DNA from 3 places in the Paenibacillus sp. NRS-1760 genome. Region 3 is predicted to be linked to each of the others. Evidence: a T-box and tRNA genes for the amino acid it is inferred to sense, from the RefSeq annotation. Region 3 holds a T-box; the other regions hold tRNA genes.
What was found. The T-box of region 3 lies ahead of ACIFSR_RS19315 (alanine--tRNA ligase). A T-box ahead of a tRNA ligase gene usually reads a tRNA of that ligase, here a tRNA-Ala.
Positions count from the first base shown of each region.

Region 1: it has a tRNA-Ala gene. The T-box ahead of ACIFSR_RS19315 (alanine--tRNA ligase) is inferred to sense a tRNA for this amino acid. The anticodon was not compared.
Region 2: it has a tRNA-Ala gene. The T-box ahead of ACIFSR_RS19315 (alanine--tRNA ligase) is inferred to sense a tRNA for this amino acid. The anticodon was not compared.

Region 1 covers NZ_JBITPK010000021.1:600,494-606,705, reverse strand. Annotated here, with positions in the region: gene ACIFSR_RS30655 (AraC family transcriptional regulator) at 1-818, opposite strand, end outside; gene ACIFSR_RS30650 (glycoside hydrolase family 4) at 993-2,381, shown strand; tRNA gene ACIFSR_RS30645 (tRNA-Ala) at 2,538-2,611, shown strand; gene ACIFSR_RS30640 (endo-1,4-beta-xylanase) at 3,256-6,212, shown strand, end outside.
Region 2 covers NZ_JBITPK010000020.1:161,802-168,013, forward strand. Annotated here, with positions in the region: gene ACIFSR_RS27620 (MntP/YtaF family protein) at 1-115, shown strand, start outside; gene coaE (dephospho-CoA kinase) at 131-727, shown strand; gene ACIFSR_RS27630 (lytic transglycosylase domain-containing protein) at 724-1,290, shown strand; gene ACIFSR_RS27635 (alpha/beta-type small acid-soluble spore protein) at 1,398-1,616, opposite strand; gene nrdR (transcriptional regulator NrdR) at 1,760-2,242, shown strand; tRNA gene ACIFSR_RS27645 (tRNA-Ala) at 2,359-2,435, shown strand; gene ACIFSR_RS27650 (TetR/AcrR family transcriptional regulator) at 2,839-3,468, shown strand; gene ACIFSR_RS27655 (FtsX-like permease family protein) at 3,524-5,845, shown strand; gene ACIFSR_RS27660 (ABC transporter ATP-binding protein) at 5,850-6,212, shown strand, end outside.
Region 3 covers NZ_JBITPK010000013.1:811,867-818,078, reverse strand. Annotated here, with positions in the region: gene ACIFSR_RS19320 (discoidin domain-containing protein) at 1-2,340, shown strand, start outside; T-box leader at 2,836-3,079, shown strand; gene ACIFSR_RS19315 (alanine--tRNA ligase) at 3,189-5,069, shown strand; gene ACIFSR_RS19310 (hypothetical protein) at 5,626-6,171, shown strand.

The sequences.
Region 1 (6,212 bases), on a different contig from region 3:
TTTTTAAAAGATTTCGAAAACGTAAACGGATCAGGATAACCCAGAAGGTTAGCAATTTGTTGAATCGTATATTTCTTTTCGTTCAAATATTCTCTCGCCCTGTTCATTTTAATCTGGTAAATATATTGTCCCGGAGTAATGCCCAAGGCTTTCTTGAAATAAGTGATAAAGTATTTTTCTGATATGCCTACAACTGCTGCAAGCTCATTTATTTTAATAGATTTGTGCAGATTGTTATTAACGTATTTGAACACTGGCTGCAACACGTCCAAATTGCTCTGTACTTTTCTTGACGTTCTCCCATTCAGAAATGTGCCGGTATATTGGCCTAGTCCGTAGAGTTCAATAATTTTGGCAATAACGGCCGTCAGACAAGCCTTCAAATATAAACGGTTTCCAGGTATGCTTCGTAATAGATTCGATTGCGTAAAGGCTTTGCCGAACAAAATGGCTTCTTCCCGGATCAGCTCTTGCGGTATGACCCCCGAGAGCTGAAAATCGTTTAGAATTCGTTGCTGTTTGCCGATTTCAAAATCGAAATGAATGTAAATAAACCGGCACCCCTTATCACTAGCTGCTGCCATATAGGGAACCCCTGGGTAAAAAAAGACCACATCTCCCGGGTTTGCTGTATGTTCAAAACCATCGATAGTAATGGTAACGATTCCCGATTGAACGAACCAAAGATCATAGTCGGTGTGTGCCTTGTGTTCAATCCATTTCGTGTCGTGGGTAAGCTCAAAGAAGGATTTCATTCGAAGCGAGATCAATTCCGACAATTCATTGAGAATCCCCATATCCGTCATATTCTTATCCATTGGCATCCCTCTATATTCCTCAACCAGAAGACATTGCTCATATTATTTAGTATATCACTGGATGTGTTAATCACAAATATTCGTACTATTTGACATGAAGGTGAAACTATCTCATATTCTACTTTTAAACCATTCTCCTATAATTAGGTTATAACCAGTTAGGAGGACTTGATCATGATGGATTCGAATGTTTCACAACCGAAGGTAGTTATCATTGGGGCTGGGAGTCTTTTCTTTGGGCGGCAGTCAATCTGGCAAATGGTTCACTCTAAACATTTGAATAACGGAACACTTTCTTTAGTAGATACTGACGAAGAAAAACTATCCAAGATGGTAAGGCTCGCCGAAATGGTTGCAAAGGAAAACAATGTATCTCTTAAAGTGGAAGGCTCGACGAATAGGAGACAGGTATTGAAGGGAGCGGATTTCGTCGTTCTCAGCTTTGCTGAGGATACCGTCAAATACCGTGGCATCGATTGCCAGGTATCTTTAAAATATGGAATTCGGATGTGCTCTGGGGATACCATCGGTCCAGGCGGAATCTTCAGGGCAATGAGAGAGCTGCCAGTTATTATGGAATGCGCTAAAGACATTGAGGAACTTTGTCCCGATGCGTGGGTAATCAATTACATCAATCCATCTACCGTCCATGGGATCGCGTTAAGCCGATATGCGCCGAATCTTAAATCCTTTGCGCTTTGCGACTCCCATCACATGCCGCACAAGAAAGCTTACTACGCGATTCGAGCGGGTATCATTCAGGAACAAAGCGAATTCAATGAGGAGATCGACCAGAGATTTGATTTCCGCGTTGCCGGTGTCAATCATTTCACCTGGCTGCTTAAGGCGGAGTATGACGGAAAGAATGTTATGGCTCCGATTGCCGAGGCATTAAGGAGGTCGGCAGGAACGGAAAACAACGGTGGAGATAGTGGAGCAAAGGCGCTTTATAACGATGCAATCACGTATGAACTTTATAACATTTTCGGGTATATTCCAACATGTACGGCCCATACCAAAGAATATGTCCGGTATTGGCAGGGGCTTGGCAAGAGGAAAGACGTCATCCCGCCTTTATCGATTTGGGAAACGGAAGACCGGTATAAACGACATGAGGAAATGTGGCGGCAAGTGGATGACTTCATCTCAGGGAAATATCCTATCGCTGATTATATGAAATCTTTCGGACCCGATCACGCTACGGATATTATCGAAAACATGGTGGGGAATTTGAACAAGCGGTTCTTTATTAATACGCTCAATAACGGTGCTGTGACCAACATGAATAACGACTCGTTCCTTGAGTTGTTAAGCGAAGTAAGCATGGATGGAATCAAACCGCTTCATATGGGTGAAATGCCGAGGGGAATCCGGGGCATGCAGGAGCTGGTGCTGGATACGCACGAACTGACTGCGGAGGCTGTTGTTGAACGGAGCTACACGAAATTGAGAAGAGCGATGATGACCGATCCGCTTGTGAATTCCATACATGATGCGGATTTAATTATTAAAGAGTTGTTGGAAAAGGAAAGGGAGATCATCCCCGAATATTGGTACGAGTAAACTAGTACGGCAAACATAATACCTAAACAATATTTTTAAAACAATAGACTTGAAATAGCTCATGCTGAAATTGCATGAGCTATTTTTGTTAGGTTTAACTCAGTTGGGAGAACACCATTACCAGTTTAACACCCATAAAAGTTAACAACTAAATATGGGGCTATAGTTTAGGGGGGAAATAGGTCGCTGGCAGCGATCAGTCGGCGGTTCGATTCCGTCTAGCTCCACCATACCTTATCATCAGAACGGCAGAGATGCCGTTTTTTTTATTTTATTTTGTGCTTGGATATTTCAAATCCCTAACTGAGAACATTTGAACAGTTTAGGTATGTATGCTGAAATTCAGTAATTATTTTACATAATTACTAAAATGAAATCAAATGCTTGGTTCTTTGTAACGTCACACATGCTGAGTGGACGTGGTACTAGAGGTGTAGCTAACATGCTGACCAGTAACTCAGCCGCAGTTTATCGCTAATACTGAGGCTCTTAGGGAGCTTGGGGTTGGCGAAGGTGAAGAGGATCCATTAGAAGCATACACGGAAATTCAAAGCGCGATCGACAATGACCTAAAAATACATGGGCATACGCTCGTCTGGGAAAGCCAATCGATTCCGTGTCTGAACAACGCTAAGATCTCTGCTGAATTATGTTCATTTATGAGATATATCCTTTTATTTGAATTTAGCTGGTGGTTCATAAGTTCGGATCTAATATCTTCTTTAATTTTTATAGTAGAATCTCTACTTCGTTAGGTGCCGCCCTATTAAAACGCTCATTATAATTGAAGATACGGGAAGGAGAAGTCATTCAACATCAAGATTGAAAGCGCTTTAGGCAACATCAAAATCCATTATAGGGGGAAGGACATCAAATGAGTAGACGCTTCAAACAGCTATTGCTGTCACTGTTAGCCGCTGCACTGTTAGTGCCGCAATTTTGGTATGCTCCAAATGCAAATGCAGCGAGCGCAACGATACCTGTCATCCTGTACCATGTAATCACCGATAATCCATCCGGAGATTATCAATACAGCACAGCCAACTTCAAAAAACAAATGAAGTATCTGAACGATAACGGCTATACCACCGTATCCGCGGAACAGTACGTCGACATTATCGTGAACGGGGCAACCGCTCCTTCGAAACCGATCCTGCTGACGTTCGACGACGCAACACCGGATTTTATTACAAACGCGCTTCCAGTATTGACGCAGTACAATATGAAAGCGGTATCTTTCGTCATCCAGGACAATATCGGTTCTTGGGGAATGACGCTGAGCCAATTGAACACGCTGAAAAACAACCCGAACATCAGTCTTCAAAACCATACAAAGACGCATGATCAAGCCGTATGGACGACTAGCATCACCAAAGCGACCGCGGCAGCGGAAATCCAATCCGCTAATACGTTCTTGAAAGGAATTACTGGCAAAGATCCGATCCTTCTTGCCTATCCTTACGGCAACTATAACGCGGACGTAAAAGCAGCCGCAACGGAGAACGGAATTAATGTCGGTTTCAAAGCCTGGAGCGGCGATGACGACGCCTTGGCGATGGGACGTATTCTCATTAAGAAAGACGATACTTTAAATACCTTCGCAGCCGCGATCGGCGGACCTACGCCTCCCACACCGGAAGCGATCGGGAACATCGTCGTTTCGAACGACTTCGAGAACGGCACGCAAGGATGGTTTAAGCGCGGTACCGAGACGGTAACGGCTTCGACCAATGCCGCTCAGAGCGGAACTGGCAGTCTCTTAGTGCAAGGAAGAACAGACAACTGGAACGGCCCGGGTTTTAACCTCGCCGCCACCGGCAAACTGAACAAGGAATCAGTTTACGAGTTTTCCGCATGGGTTAAACTCAAAGAGGGAACGACCGGCTCCGAGACAATCCAATTCGGCGCTCAACAGACTGGGGCAGCCAACGAGTACCTGAATCCAGGCTCCGCGGCAACGGTAACAGCCGATGCTTGGGTACAAGTCAAAGGCGAGTATACATATGACATGAACGCCAATGCCCTGCAAGTCTACTTACAGAGCAGCAGCAGTAAAACCGCTAGCTTCTACGTCGACGATTTCCAAGTGAAAGTCGTCAAACCGGCCGTTCTTGTCGAGAATTTCGAAAACGGCATAAATGGGTGGACCGGCAACGGCGCTACGGCGACCGTAACGAATGCCGTCTCCCACTCCGGATCGAACGCGCTTCTCGTGACGGGACGCGCCCAAAATTACCACGGGCCTAGCCTAGCGTTGACGAATACGCTTGAAAAAGGTGCAGAATACGAAATTTCCGCCTACGCTAAGCTGGATACCGGAGCGGCTTCTACGCAGCTAAAGGCATCGATTGAGCAATCTGGATTAACCGGCAACGACCAGTTTAAGGAAGTAATTGGGTTGACGACGGTCACCGACGGCGCTTGGGTGAAACTGAGCGGTACTTATACGTATAACACCGCCGCTACGGGAATTAAACTCTACTTCGAATCCGAAGACGCCGGTAAAAATACAAGCTTCGTGATCGACGACATCGTCATTACCCAGACAAGCGCAGCTCCTCCTCCAGGATTCTTCGTCCTGTCCCAAAGCTTTGAGGATGGTCAGCTCGGCGGTTGGACGGATCTGGGATGGAACGGCACCGGTACTGCGGTAGTATCGTCTGACTACGCATCCGAGGGAACGAAATCCCTTCTGTATAAGGACCGTTCGGACAGAAAGAGCGCCGTATCGCTTAATTTGACCAGCAAGTTGGTATCCGGTCATAAATACGATATCTCATTCAAACTCCGGTCCGCTCAAGGAACCGATAACTACCACTTAGGCGCGAAAGTCAAATCCGGCGGTACGGATAGCTTTCCATGGATTATCCAAAACCAGGTCGTTACGGACACCGTCTGGAAGTCATTCGAGGTGAAAGGCTACGAAGTACCAGCCAACACGACCGAATTCCTAGTGTGGATCGAAGCGAACATCTACGGCTCAGACGAAACCGCCACGGCGAAAGCCGACTTCTATATGGACGAATTCGTAATCAAAGACGTTACGCCTGGCGCCGAGCCTGCTAGAACACCTGCAGTGCCATTCAATACCGTAACGTTCGAGGATCAATCGAATGGCGGCTTTATCGGCCGCGCGGGAACGGAAACGTTGACCGTTACGAATGAAGCCAACCATACCGACAACGGTTCTTATGCGATGAAAGTAGCAGACCGTGCGGACTCTTGGCACGGTCCGACGATCCGCGTCGAGAAGAACGTAGACAAAGGCAGCGAGTACAAAGTAACGGCATGGGTCAAGCTGATCTCGCCGACCAGCTCGCAGCTTCAGTTGTCCACGCAAGTCGGCAACGGCAGCACCGCCAGCTACAATACCATACAAGCAAAAACAGTTAGTGCTGCCGACGGATGGGTGAAGCTTGAAGGCACCTATCGTTACTCAAGCGTAGGCGACGAATTTTTGACCATTTACGTCGAGAGCTCCAGCAACAAGACTGCTTCTTTCTACATCGACGATATCAGCTTTGTGAACACGGGCTCGATCCCTATCTCCGTACAAAAAGACTTGACGCCAATCAAGACAAAGTACCAAGACGATTTCTTGATCGGCAACGCAGTATCCGCGGCGGATTTCGATGGCACTCGCCTGGAGCTTCTCAAATTGCATCATAATGTCGTAACGGCGGAAAACGCCATGAAACCGGATGCGACGCAAGCGGTGAAAGGTACTTTCACTTATGCGGATTCGCTTATCGATAAAGCGATCGCCGCAGGGATGAAAGTACACGGCCATGTGCTCGTATGGCATCAGCAGACGCCTGCATGGATGACTAC
Region 2 (6,212 bases), on a different contig from region 3:
TCTTGTAGGCGGCATCCGTTTTGGCTTTCGTTTCTCCGCTTGGAAAGGCATGCAGACATTAGCTATGCTGCCAGGCATATTATTAATCATAATCGGAATCATGAAGCTGTTATAATTTGAGGTGAAAAGGATGATAATCGGATTAACCGGCGGTATTGCCAGCGGCAAAAGCACAATCGCAAACATGCTCGTCGAACGCGGTGCGCTGCTGGTCGATGCCGATCAAGTCGCAAGGGAGGTTGTACTTCCCGGGGAACCAGCATTAGAGGCAATCGCCTCTACGTTTGGACAAGCTGTCCTTGAAACGGACGGTTCTCTTAACCGCAAAGCTCTCGGCGAAATTGTGTTTCGCGATAAACAATCACTAGCAAAGCTTGAATCCATAACCCATCCAGCTATACGGGCGCGGATGCAGCAAACCATACATACTTACGCAGAGCAGTATCCAGAACGATTAGTAGTAGCTGACGTGCCGCTGCTATACGAGACGAAGCAGGAGAATCTGTACGAAGGTATTTTGGTCGTATATGTACCCGCTGAGCTTCAGAAAAAACGCTTAATGGAACGAAACCAATTGCCTGAAGAAGAAGCAAGCCGGCGCATCGCATTGCAAATGGATATTGAGCAAAAGAGACTGAAAGCGGATTGGGTCATCGATAACAGCGGATCGCTGGAGGAGACGCAGCGTCAGCTGGATGAATTTTGGAAAAGTAAGTGTTTGCCATGAGGGTATTCCAAAAGAAAAGGGTGCTGCTTGTCCTACTGCTTGGTTTATTGACGATTTTATTTCTCAAATCAGATTGGCTTGCGGAGTGGATGTATCCGGTTCATTACAAAGAAGACATTCGTGCAAGTGCTTCTAACTATGGCGTTGAGTCGCATTTAGTGGCTGCTATTATTCGCAGTGAAAGCAATTTTCAGACAGGCAAGGAATCGAAGAAAGGTGCACTGGGCTTAATGCAAATTATGCCTGATACGGCTGCATGGGTCGTTCAAAAGGCAGGATTTCAAGCCGTAACGGATGACATGCTTATGAATCGTGCGGACGTTAGCATTGAGGTTGGCGCGTGGTATTTAAGATCTCTTAGTCAACAATTTGATCAAAATAAGATAGCTGCAATTGCTGCATACAACGCAGGTCCAGGAAATGTTCGCAAGTGGCTTGACTCGGGGACTTGGGATGGAACGATCGAATCGGTTAAAGAAATTCCGTTTGGAGAAACTAGACACTATGTGCAGCGAGTCATTTACTATTATAATAAGTATAAGGACTTATATCCGAGTCTTTAATGGATGATCCTTAACGATAACGAAAATAAATGAAGCCTTGGAGGCTCGTCTCTTCATGGACGAGCCCTGCCAAAGCTTCGGTTATTCATACAACTTTTAATGAATCATTATTTGTATTGACCAGCAAGGGATTGCTCGGCAATTTGCACTAGGCGACGGGTAATGTATCCCCCGATGGAGCCTGCGTCTTTTGTAGCCATGTTGCCGTAGTATCCGTCTTGCGGAATTGCGATGCCTAGCTCTTGAGCAACTTCATATTTCATTTGGTCAAGGGCAGCTGTCGCTTGTGGCACTACCAATTGGTTACTGCTGCGGGATGCGCTCATGTATGTTCACCTCCTTGCGGTTGGTAAAAGTATTATGTGCAAAAATCTGAACTTCATTACAGGAATTACATGGAAATTAAAATTTTTTTTCGAAGAGTCCATTTTTGAGGCTCAAGCGACTAAGAAAGGAGGCAATACGCATCATGAAATGCCCATACTGCGACTATGCCGGAACGAAAGTATTAGATTCAAGGCCCGCCAACGAAAACAAATCCATTCGTCGCCGCCGTGAATGCGAAAAGTGCAGCCGCCGCTTCACGACATTCGAAATGATTGAAGAGACGCCTCTGATCGTCATCAAAAAAGATGGCAGCCGTGAAGAGTTCAGCCGTGACAAAATATTGCGGGGTCTTATCCGCGCCTGCGAGAAGCGTCCGGTTCCTGTGGAGCGCCTAGAGGTAATCGTATCCGAGGTTGAGAAGGAGCTGCGCACAACGGCACATGCCGAGGTTGATAGCAGCGATATTGGTGGAATCGTTATGAACGAGCTTTATCCTGTAGATGAGGTAGCTTATGTCAGGTTCGCATCTGTTTATCGCCAATTCAAGGACATCGATATGTTCATGAAGGAGCTCAATAATTTGCTGTCCAAACACCCGCTCAATGGTATGATAGATAAAGATTGACAGTTTTGACGACCCTATGCTAAGATCAATCTTGTCGTCATTTGGGGCCTTAGCTCAGCTGGGAGTCCACTTATGGTTGGTTACACTACCATAAAGAACTGCATAAGAATGATCACGGGGAATTAGCTCAGTCTGGGAGAGCGCTTCGCTGGCAGCGAAGAGGTCAGGGGTTCGAGCCCCCTATTCTCCACCAACACTTTAAACTTAAACGGCAGAGATGCCGTTTTTTTTTTTTTGTATTGATTTGATTTTGTTGCAACACACCAGACATGTGGAATGATTGATGGTACGAAAATGAAAGAATGAAAAGTGACAGATTCAGTACTGTTATTGCCTCGACACATGTGAAGAATTCAGCATAGTGGAGGCGATGAGAGTTCAAATCCCCTCGCCTCCACCAATACCATCAGAGAAGACACTGTGTTAGGTGTCTTTTTTGCGTTGTGTAGAGACGAGACACGGGATCGCTTTTGTCAGGGGTTCAGTCCGTGCCTTATTTACTGAATCTGCTTGACAACATCATAGAATAATATGTTATTCTTTAAAAGAAAGATTTATAGACAGGCAGTCGGTCGGTTTGTTGAGGAGATGTAAAGATGAGAGTTGTAAAAGAAGCTCAGGAACGCAGGAACGAAATCATTGACGCAGCTGATGAGCTTTTCGGCCAGAAGGGCTTTGACGGCACAAGTACAAACGATATTCTCGAAAAGGTCGGCATTGCGCGAGGAACATTATATCATCACTTTAAGTCGAAGGTGGATATTATGGACGCGCTGATTGAGCGGTATAGTGTCCGTCTTTTAGGCACGGCGCAGGAAATTGCAACAGACAATAGCATACCTGTAGTCGAGCGCATTATTCGCGTTGTTATGGCACTGAACTTAAGCGGCGGAAGCAGCAAGGAAATTATGGAGCATATTCACAAGTCGCAGAACGCGCTTATGCATCAGAAAATAGAAAAGGTCATTATCAATGGCGTTACGCCGATACTGACGGGAATCATCCACGAGGGCATCCAGCAGGGACTGTTCCACACGCCATACCCGTATGAATGCATGGAAATGGTCGTGATTTATGCGAATACCGTTTTTGATGATGATATGGTTCAAATGACGAACGAGGAGCGTGCTTCACGCATACAAGCCTTTGTTTTTAATGTAGAAAGGCTGCTTGGTGTCAAAAGCGGAGGCCTTATAGATGTAATGCAGATGTTTGACGGTGGATAGAGGAAGCGACGAATAAATCTGGAAAATCCCTAGGGAAATAATACAGAGGTGACTTATGTTTAGCAGAATAATCCGCAATGACATTTTTAAGAGCAAAGCGATAACGGTGACAACAATGGTATTTGTCGCTGCCTCAGCTATGCTTGTTTCACTCGCGGCGATACTCGTTGTCAATCTCTCTGGCGCGCTGGATACGCTAATGACACAAGCTAAAACTCCACATTTTATGCAGATGCATTCGGGTGAGATTGATACTGCGAGGCTTACGGCTTTTGCGGAACAAAACAGCAGCGTCGATGAATTTCAAGTGGCGGAATTTCTGAACATTGACGGAGCGGAGATTATATTGGGCGATAATTCGCTTGCGAACAGCGTTCAGGACAACGGTTTAAGCGTACAGAGCGGAAAATTCGATTATCTTCTAGATCTGGACGGGAACGTCATCAACGTATCTGACGGTGAGATTTATGTTCCGGTAAGCTATTTGAAGGATAACACTGCAAAGATTAGTGACAAGGCCGTAATAAGTGGAAAAGAATTTACCGTTAAGGGATTTCTCCGCGATTCGACAATGAATTCTTCGCTTTCCGCATCAAAGCGATTTCTTGTAAGCAGCAATGACTATGCGGAAATAAAAAGCCTTGGAAACATAGAGTATCTGATTGAATTCAGATTAAAGGATATGTCGGCGTTAGGCGCATTTGAAACGGCATATGCCTCCGCAGGACTTGAAATGAACGGGCCAACGGTTACATATTCGCTTTTTAAAATGATGAATGCCATTTCCGACGGGATGATGATTGGGGTTATCCTTCTGGTAAGCCTGCTTGTCGTGGTCGTCGCATTCATGTGCATACGCTTTACGCTCCTTGCAAAAATCGAAGACGATTATCGCGAGATTGGTGTTATGAAAGCTATAGGGCTGCGTGTCTCGGACATCAAGAAGATTTATCTAGCGAAATACATGGCAATTGCGGCGGCAGGCTCTATTCTCGGTTTTGTTCTTTCATTTGTTTTCAAAGGCATGCTTCTTGAAAATATACGGCTTTATATGGGGGAAAGTAAAAATTCTTCTTTTGCCGTGGTTTTAGGAATTATCGGTATATTGTTAGTATTCCTTGCCATTATGGCCTATGTTAACGGAGTGCTGAAACGCTTTCGGAAAATTTCAGCCGCGGAAGCCATACGCTTTGGCACTTCCCAGGACAAAAACAGGGGTGCTAAGCGTTTTACCCTGAGCGGAAGCAGACTGTTTAACACGACGAATATTTTTCTCGGTATCAAAGATGTTCTCTCAAGGAAAAGACTATACGCCACAATGCTAGCTGTGCTGGTGATTTCGGCATTTATCATGATTGTTCCGCAGAACCTGTACAACACGATTTCCTCAAAAAGCTTCATCAGTTATATGGGGATTGGAAACTACGATCTGCGCATACAGACCAACAATATCGATAATATCTCTGGAAAAGTCACTGAAATCGTTGAGACGATGAAAAGCGATCAAGCCATATCAAAGGTTGGCGTTCTTACAACAAAAACATTCAAGGCAAAAACGGAAAACGAATCAGAGGAAAATATTAAAATTGAGCTTGGCGACCATTCGATATTTCCTATCGTATATTCCAAGGGCAAAGCACCCGCAGCAAATGATGAAATTGCATTTTCGACTATATATGCCGATGAGATGAGCAAAAAGGTTGGCGATGTCATTACGCTGGTGATTGAGGGACTGGAGAAAGATCTCACGGTTAGCGGAATCTATTCCGACATTACCAACGGTGGCAAAACCGCCAAGGCTGTATTTGCCGACAATTCAGCGGGCATTATGTGGAGCATTGTCAGCGCTGAACTTTCGGATAAATCCCTTGTTGACGTGAAGGTTGCGGAATATGCGGACAAGTTTGATTTTGCAAAGACTTCAGACATTGATGAATTTGTTACACAGACCCTTGGCTCTACAATAAGCTCCGTCGAAATGGCCTCCTACGCCGCCGTCGCCGTTGCGTTAGTTATAACGGTACTAGTTACATTGTTATTTATGAAAATGCTTGTGGCAAAGGACCGATATTCGATTGCCGTACTGAAAGCATTCGGTTTTACAAACTCGGATATTAAGGCGCAGTATGTTTCGCGTACGGTATTCGTTCTGATTGTCGGAATTGTTCTCGGCACGCTTCTGGCAAACACTCTCGGAGAGATGCTTGCGGGTTTAATTATTTCGTCGTTAGGAGCGTCCACGTTTAATTTTGCAGTAAATCCTCTTTCGGCGTATCTGTTTAGTCCGCTAATGATGATTTGCGCGGTACTTATCGCAACAATGATCGGCACATCGGGCGCGGGACAAATAAAAATATCCGAAAATATAAAGGAGTAGACATATGACTAAGATTATTATCGGTGATCATATAGTAAAGTCTTTCGGCGAGGGCGATGAACAGCGTAATGTTCTTGATGAAGTGTCCGTTGAAATAAACGAGGGCGAGTTCGTTTCGGTTATGGGACCTTCTGGCTCGGGAAAATCGACGTTATTGTTTGCATTGAGCGGAATGGACAAAGTTGACAGTGGAAAGGTCGTTTTTGACAGCAGGGAATTATCGGCGGCCTCTGAGAATGAGCTTTCAGATATACGTAGAACAAAAATGGGATTTGTTTTTCAACAGCCGACTATGCTAAAAAATCTAAATATCCTTGACAACATCATTCTTCCATCAATGCGCGACAACAGAAAAAACGCCGAAAAA
Region 3 (6,212 bases):
CTTTGGAACGATATTTCGTATGAAGCGGGGCTATCGATGGATGATACCCATGTCCGCTTGCTCCCTGCCATGCAGGTCCTTTCCGAGAAAATGTGGCACGGCGCGAGAAGCGATGTAGACTACGACACCTTTGTGAAGACGGCCGCGAAGATGGGCGATGCGCCGAATACCCACCTTTCCTATGATGTGAAAGTCAAAAATACGGAAGGAAGCGTCCTTGATTATTCGTTCGAAAACAATTTCATCGACGCATCCGGTAACGGATACAATGCAAGAAGCAATAACGTCGATTTTGTCAAAGGAAAATATGGGCAAGGCGCCCACTTCAACGGCGGTACTAGTTATTTGAATACACCGCTCAACAGCTTAAACTTTGGTTGGACCGTCTCTATGTGGATTAACCCGGATGCGGACAATCCGGACGATACCGTATTAATGGAATCGCCTGCGGGAACGGTAAAATTAAAGCAACACGGCACCAAGGGTAAATTAGGATTCTCTAAAGAAGGATATGATAGCGCATTCAATTACAAAGTGCCGGCTGGCCAATGGACTCATCTTCTCATCACGGGGGACAGCAATGGCGTCTCGCTCTATGTGAACGGGAATGAATACGTCGAGAAGCTGGCGCAGCCAGTGCAGCGCATTCAGACGCTTGTCTTGCCTGTCGCGAAAATCGGCGGCACAACCAACGCGTTTAAAGGAACAATCGATAACCTACAAGTCTATAATCGCTTCATTCCGCTGCTCGATGTGAACAACTATGCGCTGCATCAGGGAACCGATGCCTCGGGATTAGAGGCGGCATGGGTACCTTCAAGCCAAGCCGTCGATGGAAATATGATCACGCGCTGGGCGAGTACGTACAAAGACGATTCGTGGTTCACCGTTGACTTGGACAAAACGCAAAATATTAGCAAGGTCGTCATCGGATGGGAGACGGCCGCGAAACGGTTCAAGATTCTCTATTCCACTGATAACGTAACATGGAAAAACGTGATGGCAGACGATCGAATTCTTACGGCCAGCGATAAACGAGAGACGAGTACGGTGGAATTCGCTCCGAAGAAGGCCAGATACGTGAAATTCCAAGGAATTGAGCGAATGCCGGTCTATGGCGAATACTACGGATATTCCATCTATGAGTTCGAAGTGTACGGCGATGATCTAATGGAACCCTACAAAGAATTAATTGATGCTGCCGAGAAATTGATTAATTTGAACAAAGGGAACGAGGAGCTTCGCAAACAATTGATGTTCCTGTTGGATCGATACCCGTATCATTTCGAGACAGTAGTGGATACGCTGCGCGATCTGAACGCGAGGTTGAAGGATTCTATCGATAAACCGGAACCGAAACCTCCAATCGACACTGATAATCCTAGACCTGGCGTGAAGGAAGGCGAAGCGACGATCAAAGCCGGCGAAGCGGGAACGGTCAGCTTAGGCAAGCAGATCACCGTCTCTGTTCCGGTAGGCGCAGCGAAAGAAACGATGATGCTGCATCTGAAGAAAATCGACAAATCCGCTGACTTGCTGACGCTGCAGCCGAATGCAATAAGCCCGGTGTTCGAATTGTCAAAGGATGTGAAGGGCGGCTTCGATAAGCAAATTCAGATCAGCTTGACGTTTGATGTGAGTAAGCTTGGCAAAGATCAACAAGCATCTGTGTTCCAATACGATAAAGCAACAGCGCGTTGGGTGGAACTCAAAGGCACGGTAACGGGCAGTACGATTCAAGCGGATACGCGTAATGTCGGTATATTCGCCGTCTTTGCCGTCAATCGTAAGTCGACCGAGCCGAAGCCGGCCTTCAAAGACATCGCAGGCCACTCGGCTGCCAATGATATTCAAGCAGCCGTGCAGCGAGGAATGACGAACGGATATCCGGACGGAACATTCAGACCGGATCAGTCCGTGACACGCGCGGAGTTCACGGTATGGCTCGCGAAGGCGATGCAGCTAAGCGGCGAAAGCCGTACGAAGGCGTTCGTAGATCAAGCCTCGATCCCGATATGGGCGAGTGAGGCCGTGGCGCAAGCTGTAGAGCTCGGACTCATTCAAGGCTATGCAGATCAACGGTTCATGCCGAATCAGCCGATCAGTCGCGCAGAGATGGTGACGATGGTCGCGAGAGCATTGAAGCTGTCTAACGACGCAAGCGCAAGAACGAGCTTCGCGGATGACAAGCAAATCCCGGCATGGGCGATCGGAGCCATTGATGCAGCTGTGCAGCAAGGCTGGATTAAAGGGCGTGGCAGCAATCAATTTGCGCCGAATGCATCGACAACACGCGCCGAAACGATCACTGTCTTATTGAAAGCATTTCCAAAAGCATGAATAAAGAAGACGCTCATCATCACCAAGAGATGTTGAGCGTCTTTCTCATTCATTAAAGCGGGCGAAGCGCGACTTCTGGCGTCTCCTTCAAATGCTCGATCATATCAAGCCAAGTGTATTATTTCCCAAAAATTATACTTCATATTAAACTCTATATGTCGGACGACAAGAACATATATACAACTGAAGTCTCCTAAACAGCGGCTTTTTTATTTTTTGTATAGAAGTTCTTGTCGTGAGCTCAAGTCAAGAACTTCTATACAAAGCCGTATTGGGACAAGAACATCTATACAGCCCCGTAATCCCCAGTAATACACGCTTTATTAAACGTGAAATTGAGGTTGGGGAGAATTATAATTTGGCTAAAGTCAGAGGATGCGAAGCAACCGAATTGCCAAAGCTGATGGTAGAATCGACAGACTCATACCTTATGAAAAATAGTGGAATTAATTGACAGAGCAAGTTGAGTGTGATAGCATTGCTTTAACTTAAAACGAAAAGGCTATGATGAGAAATAGTAGCTATTAGGGATCTCACAGAGAGAAGATGGTTGGTGCGAATCTTCATTGATCTAATAGTGAAGCAGTCTCGGAGCTGTGAACCGAACAGAGGAATCTTAGTAGGCTTCAACGGAGTTCCACCGTTATTCAGGAAACAATATCGGAGATATCCCGTATTGATAGAGTGCAGAGAAATCTGAAATTAGGTGGTAACACGGACATAATAGTTCGCCCTAAGTTGACAAGAAATATGTCAGCTTAGGGCTTTTTTGTTTTATTTCTTCTCGTTCGAATATTTGCAAAATAATTTTCTGAGAATAATTAATAATTGAAATGGAGGTATTGATCATGGTGAAAATGACACCAGATGAGTTAAGAAAATCATATATTGATTTTATGAAAGGAATAGGGGCTAGCCAAGTGCCCTCTTCTAGCTTGTTACCAGAAAATGATCCCTCAACTTTGTTTACAGGAAGTGGAATGCAACCTATGGTTCCTTATTTATTGGGGGAAAAGCATCCGATAGGTAATGAGATTGCTAATATTCAGAAGTGTTTAAGGACAGTGGATATTGATGAAGTAGGAGATACGTCGCATCTGACATTTTTTGAAATGATAGGTCGATGGGAGTTTAAAGCAAATGAAAATAACTATAAGAAAAAGCAAATCGATGCCATTTGGAATTGGCATATTATCGAATTAGGAATTGATCCTGGCAGGCTGTATATCAGTGCTTTTATAGGAAGTGATGATTTGAATATACAGAAAGATACGGAAGCCATTCAAATCTGGTCAGAAAAATTTAAATCAGTTGGTATAGAACCTATCATTGAAGATGATCCCTATCAATATGGGGCATCTAGAGGTGGAAAAATATTCTTATACGATGAAAAAGAAAATTGGTGGAGTCGAGCCGGAAGTCCATTGGATATGCCTGTTGGTGAACCGGGTGGGTCTGATAGTGAAATGTTCTATGATCTTGAACCAGGAGGTGATTCACTGGATCATCCTGCTTCTGTAAGCGAGAGGTTTTTAGAAATTGGGAACAACGTATTTATGTGTTACAAAAAAGAAGACACAGGATTTGTAAAAATGCAAAATCCCAATATTGATTATGGAGGCGGATTAGAAAGGGTTGCAACAGCCCTTAATGGTGACAAGGATATTTATAATACGGCTTTCTTCCTTAATCCCAAGAAAAAATTGATGGAGTTAAGTGGTAAACAATATACTGACGATTTAAAGTCGTTTAGAATCATACTTGATCATGTGAGAGCGGCTACTTTTCTAATTAATGATGGTGCGGAGCCAGCTAATAGTGATGCAGGGTATATAACAAGAAGGTTATTAAGAAGGGCGATTCGTGCAGGTAAAAAAATAGGTATACAAGGAAGTTTTGTGGGTGAGTTGTCTGAAGTTTATATAGATGAAGCAACAGCTTATGAAGATTTGATCGGTAATAAAAAGAAAGTTATCGAAATAGTAAATAAGGAAGAAAATCTTTTCTATAGAACTTTACAGCAAGGAGAATTTGAAATACAAAAACATCTTAAGAATAAGGGTAAAGTTACAGGTGCAGATGCCTTTTATTTTTACGAAACATATGGGTTTCCCTTGGAGTTGACGGAAGAGTTTCTAACTGAAAGTGGATATAGCATGGAGGACAAGGCGTCTTATATAGAGGCGGCAAAGAAACATGCTGAAAAGAGCAGAACTGCTTCTGCGGGTAAATTTAAAGGTGGATTAGCTGAACATTCAACAGAAACAACAGCGCTGCACACGGTATCTCATTTATTACTTGCTGGTTTAAGGGAAGTTTTAGGTGATCATGTTCATCAACAAGGAAGTAATATTACTTCAGAACGATTACGGTTTGACTTCAACCATGATGAAAAACTTACGCCAGAGCAAATAGCTGAGGTGGAAAAGTATGTGAATGATGCGATTTCATCAAAAGCAGTTACCTATATTTCAGAGCTGCCTAAAATTGAAGCGAAAGAAAGTAATGTTGAAGGGAATTTTTGGGATAAATATCCGGATATCGTTAAGGTGTATACAATCAAAGATAATGAAGGGAAAGTTTGGAGTAGAGAAGTATGTGGAGGACCTCATGTAGAAGATACAACAAACTTAGGAAAGTTCAGTATTAAAAAAGAACAATCTTCTGCTGCTGGAGTTAGAAGGATTAAAGGAGTAATTAATAAAAATTTCCAGAACGCGGAACAATAGCTGATGTTTTAGGATTGCCATTTGTAACAACGTTATGAGTTGCCGGGAATCCATGATGAATGATAAATTCGGCAATCGAAGAGGGTTTGACATCGCTTGGCCTTTCCGTTGGCGGTACCGGAGCACAGTATTCAAAGAAAAAGCAATTCGGATTTAATCCGAATTGCTTTTTTACTGCAAGAAAGGGAAACTTATAAAAAAACAGAACGAAAATCGAGCTATATGGTGTATGACACTTGTCGGATGACAAGAATATGAGCCGATTAATTACCGCGTAAATCGCGGTTTTTTTGTTATATCGGTACATATTCTTGGCAATGTGCAATGTCAAGAATATGTACCGAATGCCGAAAAAGGCCAAGAATGTATAGCGATTGCCGATGAGCTATTTATCATGTGTTGGGCTTGTTTCACAATAAAATAAAGACTCGGCCTCTGTTCTGCTGGGCGTTAAGCTAACGGGCAGGTTAGTTTAATCAATTCACGAATACCTTAAACATGGTGAATTTGGGGAAAAGACGTTATACAAAAAACTCACGTGAAAGGATAATGATTAATGAACCTATATAAATTGAGTGATATTGTGATACAAATTGCAGTTCACTCATTTCTAAATGAAACAAAACTATCAGAAGAAAAATTGAAGCAAACCCTAACATACTTGTACAAAAAAATAGATATTATTGGCACAGATAATGTTGAATTACGAAACCCTTTAAATCTTGACGAATCCGTTTTTTACTTTAGAGATAGAGAGACTCCCTTAACTGGACAAGAAATGATTACAGGGGATTATTTGATTTTTGATTATACTGGTCACAATGAGGATATGTTCATTAAACAATTTAATTCCATTAATGAGCTAGAAGAAGAGATTACTGATGGCGGGGGGATAACCAATACATTTACAACATTTCAAATTGCACTTGTTTTTGGTAAAGTTCGTCACTACAATATCACATTTACAAATGGGAACAACGGTCAGGAGTATAACTTTGTAAAAGATGTTCACGATGCACTACCAGAATATAATTATGAAGAAGGAAAACCAGGGACTCAGCTATTTGAAATTACAAACGTAAGGATACATTGGCTTGATTAATCGAGGTGTCGGGCTTTCGCTATAATTCATTAAGCTAACGG